Regions from separate parts of the Microbacterium lushaniae genome, predicted to be linked through region 3. Evidence: predicted binding sites of a transcription regulator. Region 3 holds the regulator's gene; each other region holds the start of a gene.
What was found. The regulator HrcA, encoded in region 3, represses chaperone genes, less so after heat shock. The targets are predictions, from matches to a motif close to TTNGCACTCGNNNNNNNCGAGTGCNAA.
Positions count from the first base shown of each region.

Region 1: a site for HrcA is predicted at 1,352-1,378, ahead of groL (chaperonin GroEL). Genes of this name have one in related genera too.
Region 2: a site for HrcA is predicted at 1,682-1,708, ahead of groES (co-chaperone GroES). Genes of this name have one in related genera too.

Region 1 covers NZ_CP044232.1:2,605,176-2,608,379, forward strand. The annotation lists gene groL (chaperonin GroEL) at 1-1,313, opposite strand, end outside; gene F6J85_RS12460 (cold-shock protein) at 1,551-1,751, opposite strand; gene F6J85_RS12465 (LytR C-terminal domain-containing protein) at 1,880-2,458, opposite strand; gene F6J85_RS12470 (DUF3263 domain-containing protein) at 2,489-2,734, opposite strand; gene F6J85_RS12475 (DUF2332 domain-containing protein) at 2,744-3,204, opposite strand, start outside.
Region 2 covers NZ_CP044232.1:720,108-723,311, forward strand. The annotation lists gene F6J85_RS03330 (Hsp70 family protein) at 1-1,465, opposite strand, end outside; gene groES (co-chaperone GroES) at 1,797-2,093, shown strand; gene rarD (EamA family transporter RarD) at 2,248-3,159, shown strand.
Region 3 covers NZ_CP044232.1:1,943,041-1,946,244, forward strand. The annotation lists gene F6J85_RS09190 (16S rRNA (uracil(1498)-N(3))-methyltransferase) at 1-73, opposite strand, end outside; gene dnaJ (molecular chaperone DnaJ) at 77-1,198, opposite strand; gene hrcA (heat-inducible transcriptional repressor HrcA) at 1,250-2,290, opposite strand; gene hemW (radical SAM family heme chaperone HemW) at 2,369-3,204, opposite strand, start outside.

The DNA.
Region 1 (3,204 bases), 660 kb from region 3:
GCGCCGGTCGCCTCGTCGCCTTCCAGCGACAGGGTCGCGAACGCGATCTTGCCGGCCTGGATGAGCGCGACGCCACCACCGGGGACGATGCCCTCCTCGACGGCCGCCTTCGCGTTGCGAACGGCGTCCTCGATGCGGTGCTTGCGCTCCTTGAGCTCCACCTCGGTGGCCGCACCCGCCTTGATGACGGCGACGCCGCCGGCGAGCTTGGCGAGACGCTCCTGGAGCTTCTCGCGGTCGTAGTCGCTGTCGGTGTTCTCGATCTCGCGGCGGATCTGGGTCACGCGACCCTCGATCTGAGCCGTGTCACCGGCACCTTCGACGATGGTGGTCTCGTCCTTGGTGATGATGACCTTGCGCGCACGACCGAGCAGGTCGACCGTGGCGTTCTCGAGCTTGAGGCCGACCTCTTCGGTGATGACCTGGCCGCCGGTGAGGATCGCGATGTCCTGCAGCTGCGCCTTGCGACGGTCGCCGAAGCCGGGAGCCTTGACGGCGACCGACTTGAAGATGCCGCGGATCTTGTTGAGCACGAGAGTTGCGAGAGCCTCGCCCTCGACGTCCTCAGCGATGATGAGGAGCTCCTTGCCCTCCTGGATCACCTTGTCGACGATCGGCAGCAGGTCCTTGATGTTCGAGATCTTCTGGTTCGCGATCAGGATGTAGGGGTCTTCGAAGACCGCTTCCTGACGCTCCGGGTCGGTCACGAAGTAAGGGTTGATGTAGCCCTTGTCGAAACGCATGCCCTCGGTGAGCTCGAGCTCGGTGCCGAAGGTGTTGGACTCCTCGACGGTGACCACACCCTCCTTGCCGACCTTGTCGATCGCCTCGGCGATGAGCTCGCCGATCGCGGGGTCCGCGGCGGAGATCGATGCCGTGGCAGCGATCTGCTCCTTCGACTCGACCTCCTTGGCGCCGGCGAGGAGCTGGTCGGTGATGGCCTTGACGGCCTTCTCGATGCCCTTCTTCAGCGAAATGGGGTCCGCGCCGGCTGCGACGTTGCGCAGACCTTCGCGCACGAGCGCCTGGGCGAGAACGGTCGCGGTGGTGGTTCCGTCACCGGCGACGTCGTCGGTCTTCTTGGCGACCTCCTTGACCAGCTCAGCGCCGATCTTCTCGTAGGGGTCGTCGAGCTCGATCTCCTTGGCGATCGAAACGCCGTCGTTCGTGATCGTGGGGGCGCCCCACTTCTTCTCGAGCACGACGTTGCGACCGCGGGGGCCCAGGGTCACCTTGACGGCGTCGGCCAGGATGTTGAGACCGCGCTCGAGGCCACGGCGGGCCTCCTCGTCGAAAGCGATGATCTTTGCCATATGTGTGATGTCCCTCCCGGATGGGGGCTGTCAGTCTGTTAGCACTCCACAAAGACGAGTGCTAAGCCATTCTGGCACTCGACCCATGCGAGTGCAAGCTGCGGTCCGTGCCGCGCGTCGCGTCGCCCGGCCCTGCCGGAATGCACGGAAGGCGGCATCCCGCCGTGACTCGGGGCGTCTTCGCCCGTGCGAGTCACCGCGGGATGCCGCCTTCGTGTGAGGCGTGCGCGGGTGGCGTCAGAGGACGCGGACCGCCTCGGCCTGGGGGCCCTTCTGGCCGGTGCCGACGGTGAACTCGACCGCCTGCCCCTCCTCCAGGACCCGGAAGCCGGTCATGTCGATATTGGAGTAGTGGACGAAGACGTCCTCTCCGTCGCCGGAAGTGATGAAGCCGAAACCCTTCTCGGCGTTGAACCATTTGACGGTGCCCTGGGCCATTGCTCTTCTCCTGATGCTGTGGGACGACGTCATCGTTCCACGGCGCACAAGGGCACAGGCCCCGGTGGGCCGAGTATTGACACGCCCGCATCGAAGTGTTTACCGCCCGGAAACACGGGGCCGGCAGCTCACGCAGCGGGGGTTTCTGCCCGGTCCAGTCCGATCACCACGGTGAGCTGACGCCTCGCGTCATCGTCTTCGGTCTCGGGGTCGTCCGGCGGCAGATACTGGTCGCTCAGCGCGATCTCGGCACCGCCGATGGTCTCGGCCAGGCCCAGCGCGGCCGCCTCGTCGTCTTCGATGGCGTAGTAGACGGTGGTGGTGGGGAAGTCGGTGGCTCCGGCCGCGCCCGCGGTGACCGCATCCGCCGACCAGCCGGCGGCGATCACGTCTTCGCGAACCTGCGTGGCCAACCCTTCCTGCGGTGTCGCGTTGAGCACTAGCACGGGAAAGGTGGTGTCGACGACGGGCTCGACGACAGGGACCGGCTCAGTGGTGGGCACGGGTTCCGGTGCCAGCGAGATGCGCCCCGACATCACGAGGGAGCCGAAGATGCCGGCCGCCACGAGCACGACGGTGGCCACGGCCGCCCACAGGAACACCATCCCCCCGCGCATGCGCGGGTTCTCGGCACGATGGGCGCCGACGCGGCCCGTGCTGGGGGCGAGGTCGTCGAAACGGTCGCGCGGATACGTCGTTCGAGCCACCCCCCGATGTTACCGGGCGGTTCCGGACGATCAGCGAACGCCGGCGCGGGCGGCCCGGGTGGCGGCGCGCTCGTCGCGGAGCCGCCGCAGGCGCCGCACGAGCAGCGGATCGTGCTCGAGCGCTTCGGCGGTGTCGATCAGGCGGCCCAGCAGCTGGTAGTACCGCGCGGGGGGCATCGCGAATTCGGCACGGATCGCCTCCTCCTTCGCACCACCGTGGCGGCGCCACTCCGCTTCGAAGGCGAGCAGCGCGCGGTCGCGGTCGGAGAGGGGCACTCCCTCACGCTAAGGCCGGTCACGCCCTCCGCCCGGGAGCCACTCCACGGACGCGCCGAGTGGATCCACCGCCGCCAGGATGTCGCCGTCCAGCGCGAGGGCGAATCCCCCCGGCCACGTGCTCGGAACAGCCGACCATCCCTCGTGCAATCCCGGCTCATCGATCGTGATCCACCGGCCCGCGGCCCTCGCGGCCTCGATCACGGCACTTCGCCGGGCGCGCGGGATGTGCGCGAGCACCCCCGGGGTGGTGACCACGAGGGTGGCCTCCCGCGGCGCACGAGCGGCGACCGCGGCGAGCGCGTCGGCGGCGTCGCCGGCGATCAGCAGCGGCGGATCGGCTGCCGCCACCGCCAGGGCGGCCTCCACGCGCTCACGCCGCCCCTCCTCACCCGGCCACACGAGACCGGTCAGCCACGCGCGATCCCGGGGATCGCGGGCATCGAGCGGTTCGAGGTCGATCCCCGCCC
Region 2 (3,204 bases), 1.2 Mb from region 3:
GCGGCTTCTTCGCCGGCGTGCGCCGCCATGTCGTGCCCTCGGGGCGTGCGCCCTCCACCTCGGCGACGGGCTCGGGTGCCGGCTCGGCGGGCTGGGCGGCGCTCTGCCGGCTCGGTGCGGCATCGGCTGCCGCAGCCTCGGGCGCCGCCGTCATGTCGGTGCGGTCGGCGGCTCCGACGACCGCGGTGCCCAGTGTCGGGGCGCCGGCGACGCCGAGACCCGCGAGGAGCACCGAGGCCCCCACCGCGACGTACGCCGCCACCGGTGCGCGCCGGAACCACGTGCGGCGCGCGGCGGCGGGGGCGGCGGGCTCTGGCAGGTGCAGGAGGTCGTCGTCCTCGTCGGCCGGCGCCGGCACATCGCCGGAAGCGTCGGCAGCGGCGCGGGCGGCGTCGGCTGCCGCGCGGGCCGCGCCCAGGGCGATGATCGCCTTCGGGTCGGCGTCGAGGGCGATGGGGCGGTCGAACCGCTCCGAGAGCACCTGCGCCACGCGCGGGATGCGGGAGGTGCCGCCGGTCAGCAGGATCGCGTCGACGTCGTCCAGGTCGACCCCGGCGCGCTCGAGGGCGTCTTCGAACGCCTCGACGGTGCGGTCCAGATCGTCGGCGATCATGACCTCGAACTCGTCCCGGCTGAAGCGCACGCTGCGCTGCTCGCCCGACAGCAGGACCGGCACGACCGCCTCGGAGTCGAACGACAGCGACTCCTTCGCATCCACGCATTCCCGCCGCAGCGCCGCCAGCGCCATGCGCCCCGACGGGTCACCGGTCAGCGCGGCGGTGTCCAGGCGCGCGGTGCGCACGACGTGGCGCACGAGGGTGTCGTCGAAGTCGGCGCCGCCGAGGTCGGGGATGCCGACGGGCGCACCGACGATGCGGACAGCTCCCTCGGCATCCTTGCGGAGGGCGACGGCGTCGAACGTGCCGCCGCCGAAGTCGTAGACCGCGAGCACGCGGCCTTCGGGCAGGGGATTGGTCGACTCGTAGTGGCGCGCGGCCGCCTCCGGCTCTGTGATGACCACCACGCCGCGCCAGCCCTGCTCCGACAGCGCCGTCCGCACGATCTCGCTGCGATACTCCCCCCACGCGGCGGGCACCGTGATCGCCAGCAGGGCGGGCGATCCTCCCTCGCGTTCCACGACGGCGCGCGCAGCCCAGTCCACCGTGCGGGCGTACAGTTCCTCCGGTGCGAACGCGCGGTCGCCGGCGAGGATCGGCACGTCGTCGCCGATCCTGCGTTTGTACTCCCGGATCAGGCGGTCAGGCTGCGTATGCCCCCGCCGTTCGGCCGCGTCGCCGAACAGCAGCTCGCCGTCGGCGGCGAACACCACCGTGGGAGCGTTGTCGCCGTTGCGCCCGAGCGGGAACGGCGTGGCCAGCAGACTGCCGTCCGGCGCGAACCTCGCAATCGCCGCAGACGTCCGGCTGGTGCCGACATCGATCGCCAAATAGTACGGAGCATTCATTTCTTCCCCCCGGACGAAGCTGCCCCGAGGGGCCCCCGCTCGTTCCGTACGCCAGCGAGGGAAAGCACAGGCTCATCCCCACTGATGTCCCAGTAGCCGATCCGTGCCCCCCACGCACCGGCTGTGATGGATTGTGACACAGGCCCGCTCTGAGGGGAAGAGTGGCCGCAGCGTCGTGGCGCGCGGTGCGTGGGAGCCGCCGCATCCGTCGCACGGCTGGCACTCGCGTTGCGTGAGTGCCAGCACTTTCCGTACACTGGCGTTAGCACTCACCCCGCGCGGGTGCTAACGAGTCTTCTGTACCGAAGCGTGAAGAAAGAAGAGGTAGACCGTGTCGGTTTCCATCAAGCCGCTCGAGGACCGCATCGTCATCCAGCAGATCGAGGCTGAGCAGACCACGTCCAGTGGTCTCGTCATCCCCGACACCGCCAAGGAGAAGCCGCAGGAGGGCGAGGTCGTCGCCGTCGGACCCGGCCGCATCGACGACAACGGCAACCGCGTTCCGCTCGACGTCGCCGTCGGCGACCGCGTGATCTACAGCAAGTACGGCGGCACCGAGGTCAAGTTCGGCGCCGACGAGTACCTCGTGCTCTCGGCTCGCGACGTCCTCGCCGTCGTCGTCCGCTGACACCAGTTCCACGAAAGCCCCGGATGCCTCGGCATCCGGGGCTTTCGCATGCACGGGGTGACCGCCGGCCCGGCGTCGGTGCACGCCCATAGGCTGGGGGAGTGGATCGGACGACGCCCCCGCCCCCGCCGCGCCCGCACCGTCGGAGGCCCGCGTGCGACTGATCGGTGGCGGCTACGCCTTCACCGCGTATCTGCTGTGGGGCGTCCTGCCGCTGTACTTCGTCGCGCTCCTGCCCACGGGGGCGTGGGAGCTCGTGGCGTGGCGGATCGTGCTGTCGCTGGTGTTCTGCGTGGTCCTGCTCGCCGTCACGCGCGCGTGGCGCCCGCTGCTGGCGATCATCCGGCAGCCGCGGCTGCTGGGCTGGACCGCCCTGGCCGGCGGCCTCATCTACGCCAACTGGATGGTGTACGTCCTGGCGACCCTCAGCGGCCACGTCGTGGAGACGAGCCTGGGTTACTTCATCAACCCCCTCGTGACGGTCGTGCTGGGCGTTCTCGTCCTCCGCGAGCGCCTGCGCGTGACCCAGTGGCTCGCGCTCGGGCTGGCCGCGATCGCAGTCGGGGTGATCGTCGTCGGCTATGGCGCGTTCCCGTGGATCGCGCTGAGCCTGGCGTTCTCCTTCGGCATCTACGGGCTGATCAAGAAGCGCATCGGCACCGCCGTCGACGCCGTCAGCGGACTCACGCTGGAATCGGCGTGGCTCACCCCCATCGCCCTCGTGCAGCTCGCCGTCGTGGCCACCACCTCGGGCCTCACGCTGTTCACGGCCGGCCCGGGTCACGCCGTGCTGCTCCTGCTGGCGGGCGTGGTCACCGCCACTCCGCTCCTCTTCTTCGCGGCCGGGGCGCGCCGCACGCCGCTGACGGTCATGGGGATGCTGCAGTTCGTGGCGCCGATCCTGCAGTTCGCGATCGGCGTGTGGGTGTTCGGCGAGCCGATGCCGGTGGAGCGGTGGATCGGGTTCGCCCTGGTGTGGGTCGCCCTCATCGTGCTGACCGCCGACTCCCTCGCGGCCGCGCGACGCGGCGGCCGTGCGGGTGCGGACGTCGCCGAAGTGGCCTGATCCCGGCCGCAGCATCCGCACATAACGATTTGGGCGCCGTTACAC
Region 3 (3,204 bases):
CGGCTCCGCTGAGCACCACGTCATCGCCGGGCTGCGCGGTGGACGCGGTGTCGGCGAGGAAGTGCAGCGCCACGGGTCAGCCGTTCCGGAACCGGTCGCGCAGCTTCGCGAACAGCCCCTGATGGAACTCCGCCAGGTGCGGCCCCGGCGCCTTCGTGCGGCGGGCGAACTCCTCGATGAGGGCCCGCTCCTTGCCGTCCAGGCGGGTGGGGGTCACCACATGCACGCCCACCCGCAGGTCTCCGCGCTGCGTGCCGCGCAGCGGCGTGATGCCGCGGCCCTTGATGGTCAGGACGTCACCGGACTGCACACCGGGACGCACCTCCAGCTCCACCTCGCCGTCCAGAGCCTCGATCGTCGTCTCGGTGCCCAGGATGGCGTCGGGCATCGACACCTCCAGGGTCGCCAGCAGGTCATCGCCCTCGCGGCTGAACACCTCGTGCGCGGCGACGTGGATCTCCAGGTACAGGTCGCCGTTCGGGCCGCCCGCGGGGCCGACCTCGCCCGAGCCGGGGAGCTGGAGGCGAAGGCCGGTCTCCACGCCGGCGGGGATGTCCACCGACACGGTGCGGCGCGCGCGGACGCGGCCCTGGCCCTGGCAGGTCGCGCACGGGTACGGGATGGTCGTCCCGTAGCCCTGGCACGTGGTGCACGGCTGGGACGTCACGACGTTGCCGAGGAGACTCCGCACGGTGCGCTGGACGTTGCCGCTGCCGTGGCAGATGTCGCACGTCACCTCGGACGTGCCGGGCTGGCAGCACGAGCCCTGACACGTCTCGCACAGCACGGCGGTGTCGACCTCGAGGTCGCGGTGCGTGCCGAACACGATGTCGCCGAGCTCCAGGTTGACGCGCACCAGCGCATCCTGCCCGCGCTCGCGCCGCGACCGGGGACGCCCGGCGCGCCCGCCGCCGGCACCGCCGAAGAAGGTCTCGAAGATGTCGCTGAAGCCGCCGAAGCCTGCGGCCCCTCCCGCGCCGGCGAACGGATTCGAGTCGCCGCCCATGTCGTACCGGCGGCGCTGATCCGGGTCGCTGAGCACGTCGTACGCGTGCGTGACGAGCTTGAAGCGCTCCGCCGCATCCTCGCCGGGATTGACGTCGGGATGCAGTTCTCGTGCCAGTCGCCGGTACGCACGCTTGATCTCGTCGGGTGACGCGTCGCGCGCGACGCCAAGGACCTCGTAATGGTCAGCCACAGTCGCCTTCCTGCCCGCTCTCGGCGGGATCGTTCGTAGACCGGATGCGCCTCAGCGGCTGTTCTCGTCCTCTTCGAGCATCCGGGTCAGATAGTGCGCGACGGCGCGGACCGCCGCGAGGTTGGAGGGATAGTCCATCCGGGTGGGACCGAGCAGCCCGACCCGGGCACCGCTGGCCGGCGCGTCGTAATCGCTCACGAGCACGGATGCCTCGGTCAGGCCGAACGGCTCGTTCTCACGTCCGATGCTCGCCGACAGACCCTGCTCGTCGGCGACCATCTCGCTCATCAGGCGCAGCAGCGTCACCTGCTCCTCGATCGCCTCCAGGAGCGGGTAGATACTGCCGCGGAAGTCGGATTCTCGGCGCGCGAGCGTCGCCGCACCGGCCATGACGAGCCGGTCCTGCCGGAACTCCTCGAGCTCCTCCGCCAGCACCCGCAGGATCGGCTGCGCCATGGCGTCGACGCCGCCGGCAGCGGGCGAGCTGCCGCTGAGGATCGTGGCCAGGCGCTCGGACGCATCGCGCACCGAGTGCCCCACGACGAGGCCTCCGATCCGGCTGCGCAGCTGGGCCAGATCGGACTCGGTGGGCTCCTCGCGAGAGAACGCCATCCGTTGCGTCACGCGACCCGTGTCGGTGACGACGACCACGAGCATGCGGCCGCCGCCCAGGCTGACGAGCTCGACGTGGGTGACGTTCGCCGTCGCGAACGAGGGGTACTGCACCATCGCGACCTGGCCCGTGAGGCGCGTCAGAGCGCGCACGGTGCGGCCGAGCAGGTCGTCGAGGTCGCCCGAGTCGTCGAGGAACGACACGATCGCCGAACGCTGCGCAGCCGAGAGCGGGCGCAGCTCCGCCAGGTGGTCGACGAAGACGCGGTAGCCCTTGTCGGTGGGAACGCGCCCGGAGGAGGTGTGGGGAGCGATGATCAGCTCCTCATCCTCCAGCAGCGCCATGTCGTTGCGGATGGTCGCCGCCGATACGCCGAACGCGTGCCGCTCGACGATCGCCTTGCTGCCGACCGGTTCTCTCGTGTCGACGAAGTCCTGCACGATGGCCCGCAGCACCTGGAGCCCGCGTTCGGTGACCATGGCACTCCTTTCCAGGCGCTGGCACTCATACACTCTGAGTGCCAATTCTAGCGGAGAAGTCCGAACGGCCGCCGAGGCTCACTGCGTGAGGGTGCGGACGACCGCGTCGGCCAGCAGCCGCCCGCGCCGCGTGAGCACGATGTGGCCGCGCACCGCGTCCGCTCCCTCGACGAGGCCGTCCGCCACGAGCCCTGCCACCGCGTGCCGCCCCTCCGCGAGCAGCTCCGCGACGGGGTAGCCCTCGCGGATGCGCGAGCGCAGCAGGACCTCCTCCAGACGCCGGGATGCCGCATCCGGCCGTTCCCGCCCCGCCGCCGGCGAGGCGCCCTGCGCGAGCCGCGCGGCGTAAGCGGCGGGGTGACGCACGTTCCACCACCGCAGCCCCGCGACGTGACTGTGCGCGCCGGGGCCGTAGCCCCACCAGTCGGCGCCGCGCCAGTAAGCGAGGTTGTGACGGGAGCGGTGCTCGGGCCCACGCGCCCAGTTGGAGACCTCGTACCACTGCAGTCCGGCGGCGCCGAGCATGTCGTCGGCGAGCTCGTACATGTCGGCTTCGAGGTCGTCGTCGGGTTCGGCCAGCTCTCCGCGGCGGATCTGGCGGGCCAGCTTCGTCCCGTCCTCCACGATGAGCGCGTACGCCGACAGGTGATCGGGTCCGAGCGAGATCGCCTCCTCGAGCGAGGCGCGCCAGTCCTCCAGCGACTCCCCCGGTGTGCCGTAGATGAGATCGACGCTCACATCCAGGCCGGCCGCACGCGCGGCGGCGACCGCGGTGCGCACGTTGGCGGGGTCGTGCGTGCGGTCAAGTGCCGCCAGCACGTGCGGGCGGGCGGACTGCATTCCGATCGACATGCGGGTCACCCCGGCCGCGGCCAGTTCGGCGGCCACCGCATCCGTCACGGTGTCGGGGTTGG